DNA from 3 places in the Paraburkholderia sp. BR10937 genome. Region 3 is predicted to be linked to each of the others. Evidence: predicted binding sites of a transcription regulator. Region 3 holds the regulator's gene; each other region holds the start of a gene.
The links. The regulator FliA, encoded in region 3, starts transcription of late flagellar genes. The targets are predictions, from matches to a motif close to CTAAAGTTTNNNNNNNNNNNGCCGNTA.

Region 1 (2,262 bases), on a different contig from region 3:
CCCATGTATCAGGAGGACAGCTTGACCACGCATCCCAACCGCCTTGCCGAATGCGTCGCCGGCGCGCGCGACACGATCCCCATGATGATCGGCGCCGCGCCGTTCGGCGTGATCTTTGGCACGCTCGTCACCTCGGGCCCGCTTTCGCTCTGGCACGGCCAGTTCATGTCGCTTGCCGTGTTCGCCGGCTCCGCGCAGTTCATCGCGCTCGGGCTGATCGCCTCGCACGCGAGCTTCGCGGTGATTCTCGCCACCACGTTCATCGTGAACCTGCGGCACGTGCTCTACAGCGCGACGCTCGCGCCCTATGTCTCGCACCTGCCGCTGCGCTGGCGCCTCGTGCTCGGCGGCCTGCTCACCGACGAGGTCTTCGCTGTCGCGTGGGCGCATTTCCGCCGCCACCCGCCCGGGGACGACGTCTCGCCGTGGCATTTCCTCGGTTCGGGGCTCTCGATGTATCTGAACTGGCAACTCTGGACTGCGGCCGGCCTGCTGTTCGGCGCGACGTTTCCGGGTCTGCAGTCGCTCGGCCTCGACTTCGCGATGGTCGCGACCTTCATCGCCATCGTCGTGCCGCAGCTGGTGGCCGTGCGCTACCTCGCCGCCGCCGCGACCGCGGGCGCGCTCGCCTTTTTCTGGCAGGGCTGGCCGTACAAGCTCGGGCTGCTCGGCGCCGTGCTCGCGGGCGTGGTGGTGGGTGTCGTGCTCTCGCGCCCGGGTTCCCCGCGCGGCGCGCGCGCCGGCAGCGAGTCCTCCCGCAAGTCCCCCAACGTCCAACGCGCCGCAGGAGCCGGGCAATGAACTACGTCGTCCTGATTCTCGGCATGGCCCTCATCACCCTGGTCATTCGCACCGCGGTGTTCGTGCTCGGCGACCGGCTGGTGTTTCCGCCGCTCGTGCGCACCGCGCTCGGCTTCGTGCCCGTCACCGTGCTCACGGCGATCATCGTGCCGATGGCGGTCTCGCCCCACGGACAAGGCGCCGAGCTGACCTGGCGTAACCCGCAGCTCGTCGGTGCGCTCGCGGCGATCGTCGTCAGCGCGCTCACGAAGCGCCCGCTTCTCACCATCGCGGTCGGGCTCGGCGTGTTCTTCCTCTGGCAAGGCGTCGTCCTGCGCTAGAGGCGAGCGTCGCCCCTTACGCTCAAGTTTCACCCCGGAGCGCCGTTAAACCCGTCAGGGCCTGCTCTGGCAGGCCACTGCTCGAACGGCGAGAGCACGCGAGAAGCGACAAGGATTACACCGGGGCAACCACAATGGGGCATATCACCCTTAACCTGAAGGACGAAACGCTTGCGTCGCTGCGCAAGGATTTCGACGCGTTCCTGCGCGTCTCGCTCAAACTCGACCCGCAGTTCGCCACGCCGGAGTTCGAGGACTACCTGCGCGCGAAGCTGCTCGACAACATGACGCCGCTCACGGAGCACGCTGTGCAGCGGCTCCTGCAGGGTGGCCAGTACGCGTGGGCCAAGCGCACGCTCGACAAGGAATTCCCCGAGGTCGTCTCGATCCTGATGCGTCAGGCGAGCGAATTCGGTTTCGGCTTCGCATCGCGGCCCGAGTGGACGCCCGACGAACTCTCGAAGCAGTGCCGCGACTGGGCTGCGGCCATCGTGAGCGAAGCCCAGGGCGACGACACGCTGGTCGATCCGCTGGCGGCGCAGATCAAATCGGGCGTGCAGGACATCCAGGCGCTCGAAGAGTCGATGCAGACGCCCGCGTGGCGCCTCACCGAGTCGCTGCGTCAGCGTGTGTACGAAGCGAAGATCGGCTGCGAACAGGCTAGCGGCAGCGCGGCGCGCGAGCGTCTGGGCGAACTGCGCGGGCTGCTGAGGCTCGGCGTCACGCATGGCGTGTTCCAGAAGCAGGAAGCGCAACAGATCATGGAGTACCTGCGCCTGCTCAAGCCCGAGATTTTCGTCGAGGAGCCCGACGACGTCTTCACGCGCCTCGCCGCGTGGATGCGCAACTTCTTCATGCCGCCGCAGCGCAGCACGGCGCGCGAGCAGCGGCGCTGAGCGCTGGCGCGCCGCCTGAAAGCGGCGCGCGCCCCGCTCTCCCCCTCAATCCCACATCTTCCTGAGCTTCGCGGCGATCTCGACCTTCGCCTGCGCGGCGGCGGCGAGTCCCGCTGCGCTCGGCGCGCTCGCCACCGGCGCGGGCGGCCATGCGCGCGATTCGAACAGCGGCAGCATGGGCGTGGCGATGAAGCGCGTGCGCGAGGCCCATACGTGCCGGTCGCCCGACGCCACCTGGTTGTGCA
Region 2 (2,262 bases), on a different contig from region 3:
GGTCGTAGCAGCGACGCTACTTGCGATCGTGCTGGCTGTCGAACTGGTTACGGTGGACATGAAGGGGCTCCGTGCGTCGGCGTTGCAGTGTGAATCGGTTCAGGTCTGGAAAACGCCAATCGGGAGGCGATCCTCCCGATTGGCTTGCGTTGCGCTCACGGGTATGGCGGCCGGGCGCGCAACGCTTGGGCTACAGAAGCTCGTATTACTGCAGGAGCTTCAGGATCTGCTGCGGTTGCGAGTTCGCTTGTGCGAGCACCGAGATACCGGCTTGCTGCAGCACTTGCGCCTTGCTCAGGTTCGCCGTTTCTTCCGCGAAATTGGCGTCCTGGATCGACGACTGGGCGGTCGACAGGTCGGTCGACTGAGCTTGCTGCGTCGTGCCGATTGCCGTGAAGCGGTTTTGCGCTGCGCCGAGCGTTGCCTGCAGGTTGTTCAGCGTGTTCAGGGCGTTGTCGATCGACTCCATGGCCATGCTTGCGCCGCTTGCCGTGCTGATGTTGACGTTAGCAACGTCCGTCGGCACGTTATAGGAGTTGACCTGAGCGTCCACAGAAGCGACAGCAGCGGAACCGGCCGAGCCGACAGCCGTATTGAAGGCGGCGGCGATGCTGAGCGAGACCGCACCGCCCGAGCCCTGGATGGCGTTGCCGCTGGTGCCCGAAGCGCCCGTGGCCGTGAACAGCGCGCCGACTGCCGTGTTGCTCAGAGCCTGGTTGTTCTGGTCCGTGAACGTGAAGCCGCCGCTGCCGTCGGAGACGACATTGATCGACGTGACGGTTGCAGCCGAGGCGGCGACCGAAACGCCAGCCGAGCTCAGGCTCAGGCCGCTGAACGTGCCGAGCGTCTGGCCGGCTTGCGGCACGCCGCTGCCGATCGATGCCGCCGACATGTTTTGCGACAGGCTCAGGCTGATCGTCTGGCCGACGTTCGCGCCAACCTGGAACGACACGGTACCGAGCGAGCCGTTCAGCACGTTCATGCCGTTGTACGTCGTTTGCGACGCGATACGGTTGATTTCCGAAACTTGCTGGTTGACTTCCTGCTGCAGTGCGGCGCGGTCGTCTGCGGTCATCGAGCCGTTGGCCGCTTGCGTGGCCAGCTGGCGGATACGCTGCAGGCTGCTCGTCAGCGACGACAGACCGCTCGATGCCGTTTGAACCAGCGAAACGCCATCGTTCGAGTTCGACACGCCCTGATTCAGACCGTTGATCTGGGTCTGCATGATGTTCGAAATCGCGAGGCCTGCTGCATCGTCAGCTGCGCTGTTGATGCGCTTACCCGACGACAGGCGCGTGATCGCTTGCGACAGCGCGCTGCCCGAGCCCGTCAGGTTCTGTTGCGCGACGAGCGAGTTGATGTTGCTGTTAATTCCGAGCATGGAAATTCTCCTAAGCGGGCTGAAAGCCCGTTACAAGCCACTATGGCCGCGGCGGGTGCAATCTTGCTGGCCGCCTCAGTGAAGGTTGTCGGCGTGGGTAAAAAAAACTTGAGGGGGAAGCACCGACAATCGAGACCTCATTTGCGCGCTGCATAAAAAATCCGGTTACGCCGCGCTTCGTGCTTCCCGCTTCCCTCACGCATTTCTGCGTCTTGCAGTTTGCAAGCGTGTTTACGGCAGGTATCGCGCGTGGTTTAGTGCAGCGCCCCTGGCTGCACTTCAATGACTGCGCGCCCTGCCGGCTGCAGTGCGCCGCGAGGCGGCGTATGCTCAGCGGTTCCCCGTTCGCCCTTTTTCTGGAGGCCCCATGGAACTACGCAGGATCGGCACTTCCTCGTTGCAGGTCGCCCCGCTCATGTTCGGCGGCAACGTCTTCGGCTGGACCGCAGATGAAGCCACCTCGTTCTCGATCCTCGACGCCTTCACCGACGCCGGCCTCAACTTCATCGACACCGCCGATGTGTATTCCGCGTGGGTGCCCGGCAACCAGGGCGGCGAGTCGGAGACGATCATCGGCAAGTGGATCGCCAAAAGCGGCAAGCGCGACAAGGTGGTGATCGCAACGAAGGTCGCAAAAGATGCGCGCCGCCCGGGACTTTCCGCCGCCAACATCGCGGCTGCCGTGGAAGATTCGCTGCGTCGTCTGCAGACCGATTACATCGATGTGTACTTCTCGCACGAGGACGACCAGAAAGTCCCGCTCGAGGAAACGCTAGGCGCCTACCAGCGGCTGATCGAAGCCGGCAAGGTGCGTGTGATCGGCGCGTCGAACTACACGGGCGCGCGCGTCGAGGAAGCGCTCGCGGTTTCGACGAGGTCCG
Region 3 (2,262 bases):
TGCAGGTTCGCCGGGACGCACGACCGCGGTGGTCAATCTCGCGGCGGCGCTCACCGCGCAGGGCAAGGACGTGCTCGTGATCGACGAGTGTCTGGGACCCCGCTCGGTCTGTGCGCTGGTGGGCGGTGTGAGGGGCGCAGGCAACTTCGCCGCCGTCATGCGCGGCGAGCGCACGCTCGACGAAGCCGTGGGCCGTCATGCGCTCGGCTTCGGCGTGCTGGCCGCCTCGCGCGACAACCGTGCGCAGTACACGGCCGCCCAGCTGCAGAAGGTCATTTCGGGTCCCGCGGACATCGTCCTGATCGACGCGCAGCTCGACGCCGATGGCGCGCTTTCGCCGCTCGCCATGCACGCGCACGACGTGCTGATCGTGATGCGCATCGGTGCGCAGTCGATCACGGACGCCTACGCGTGCATGAAACGGCTGCACTTCGCCCATGCGATCGCGCAGTTTCGCGTGCTCGCGAATCATGTGGCGAACGCCAGCGACGCGCAGGCCGCGATCGAGAACCTCGCGGGGGTGGCGAGCCGCTACCTGAGCGTGTCGCTCGAAAGCGCCGGCAGCGTCGCCGCCGATCAGCACATGGCGCAGGCGCTCAGGCTCGCACGCTGCATCGTCGATGCGTTTCCGTCGACGGCCGCCGCGCGCGATTTCCGCCACGTGGCCGCCGAACTGCCGCATTGGCCGATGCGACCCGCGGTCTCGGCGTGCTCGCCGGCCACGGCGCGCACCAATGCACTATTCGGCGCGAAGGACGAAGAACATGAAGCGGCGGGCCACGCACCCGCCGACGATCTGGACGACGCGCCGCAAGCCGGCGTCCAGCCCCACGCTACCCATGCAACAAACGCCGCACACAGCACGCTCGCCGCGAACGCCGATTCGTTCGTTGCGGCCGTGACGGGTGTGCATCCCGCACCCAACGCAACATCCGCGTCCGCGCCGTCCCATGTGGGCTGGCGGACCGATACGCCCGCGCAGCGGACGTCGCCGCAGCACGTCTGACGTGCGCACGACGACGCCAATCAGGGAGATGAGAAGTGGAGAGCACGATGTATAACGCTCAAGGAAAAATTTCGCAGGCCGACGTGCTCGCGAAGTACGCGCCGCTCGTCAGGCGGCTCGGCTTGCAGCTCGTCGCCAAGATGCCGGCGAGCGTGGACCTCGACGACCTGATCCAGGCCGGCATGATCGGCCTGCTCGACGCGGCCAACCGCTACAAGGAAGATCAGGGCGCGCAGTTCGAGACCTATGCGAGCCAGCGCATTCGCGGCGCGATGCTCGACGAGCTGCGCAGCAACGACTGGCTGCCGCGCAGCCTGCGCCGCACCTCGCGTGAAGTGGAAAGCGCGGTGCACAAGGTGGAGCAGCGGCTCGGGCGCTCGGCCAGCGAAACGGAAATCGCCGAGCATCTGAGCATGCCGCTCGACGAGTATCAGAGCATGCTGCAGGAACTGCACGGCAGCCAGCTCATCTACTACGAAGACTTCGACCGTTCCGCCGAGGACGAACCGTTCCTCGACCGCTACTGCGTCGATCATTCGGACCCGCTCTCGGCGCTGCTCGACGACAGCCTGCGCGGCGCGCTCGTCGAGGCGATCGACCGGCTGCCCGAGCGCGAGAAGCTGCTCATGTCGCTCTATTACGAGCGCGGCATGAACCTGCGCGAAATCGGCGCGGTGATGGAGGTGAGCGAGTCGCGCGTGTGCCAGCTGCACAGCCAGGCGGTGGCGCGCCTGCGCACGCGGCTGCGCGAGATGTCGTGGGCCGGCCAGGAGAATTGAGGCGGTAGACGCTCCGCGCGGCTGCCAGCGCGAGCCGGAGTGCAGTTGCAGTGAAAGAGCCGGGGTCGCGAGAGCGCTTCGGCTTTTTTGTTGGTGGATTGGACTCGCGCAAAACAAAAAAGCCGAAGCATCATTGCTTCGGCTTTTGTCTTTGGGCGAACGACGTGCGTGCGCGCTTACAGCCCGAACGCCGGCAGCCGCCCATCGGGACCGTACAGCATCGAGCCGTTGCCCGTTTCGCCGCGCAGGATCGAGAGCGCGCGGCGGTTATGTTCCATGCGCGTGCGAATCATCATGCCAATGGTGAGATTCTTGCGGCGCGCGCGCTCGGTCGAGCCTTTGAGCAGCGCCCACTGGCTTGCCAGACGCGCGTCGCCGTCGCAGGCCATTTCGATGCCCTTGCGGCCGCCCGGCAGGCCGAGGCCGGCCAGTTGCGCGTCGCGCGCCTTTTCCAGGCCCGCGAGACGCTGCGTGAGC

Region 1: AB4Y44_RS08275 (DUF4088 family protein) is a predicted target of FliA. The motif match lies at 1,143-1,169, and genes of this name have one in related genera.
Region 2: AB4Y44_RS31635 (flagellin) is a predicted target of FliA. The motif match lies at 1,468-1,494, and genes of this name have one in related genera.

The regions. Positions count from the first base shown of each region.
Region 1 covers NZ_JBFRCL010000007.1:96,570-98,831, forward strand. The annotation lists gene AB4Y44_RS08265 (AzlC family ABC transporter permease) at 82-801, shown strand; gene AB4Y44_RS08270 (AzlD domain-containing protein) at 798-1,121, shown strand; gene AB4Y44_RS08275 (DUF4088 family protein) at 1,256-2,017, shown strand; gene AB4Y44_RS08280 (ATP-dependent helicase) at 2,063-2,262, opposite strand, start outside.
Region 2 covers NZ_JBFRCL010000050.1:34,962-37,223, forward strand. The annotation lists gene fliD (flagellar filament capping protein FliD) at 1-60, opposite strand, end outside; gene AB4Y44_RS31635 (flagellin) at 206-1,381, opposite strand; gene AB4Y44_RS31640 (aldo/keto reductase) at 1,749-2,262, shown strand, end outside.
Region 3 covers NZ_JBFRCL010000087.1:23,452-25,713, reverse strand. The annotation lists partial or broken gene AB4Y44_RS39595 (MinD/ParA family protein) at 1-697, shown strand, start outside; gene AB4Y44_RS39590 (RNA polymerase sigma factor FliA) at 1,054-1,785, shown strand; gene AB4Y44_RS39585 (flagella synthesis protein FlgN) at 1,962-2,262, opposite strand, start outside.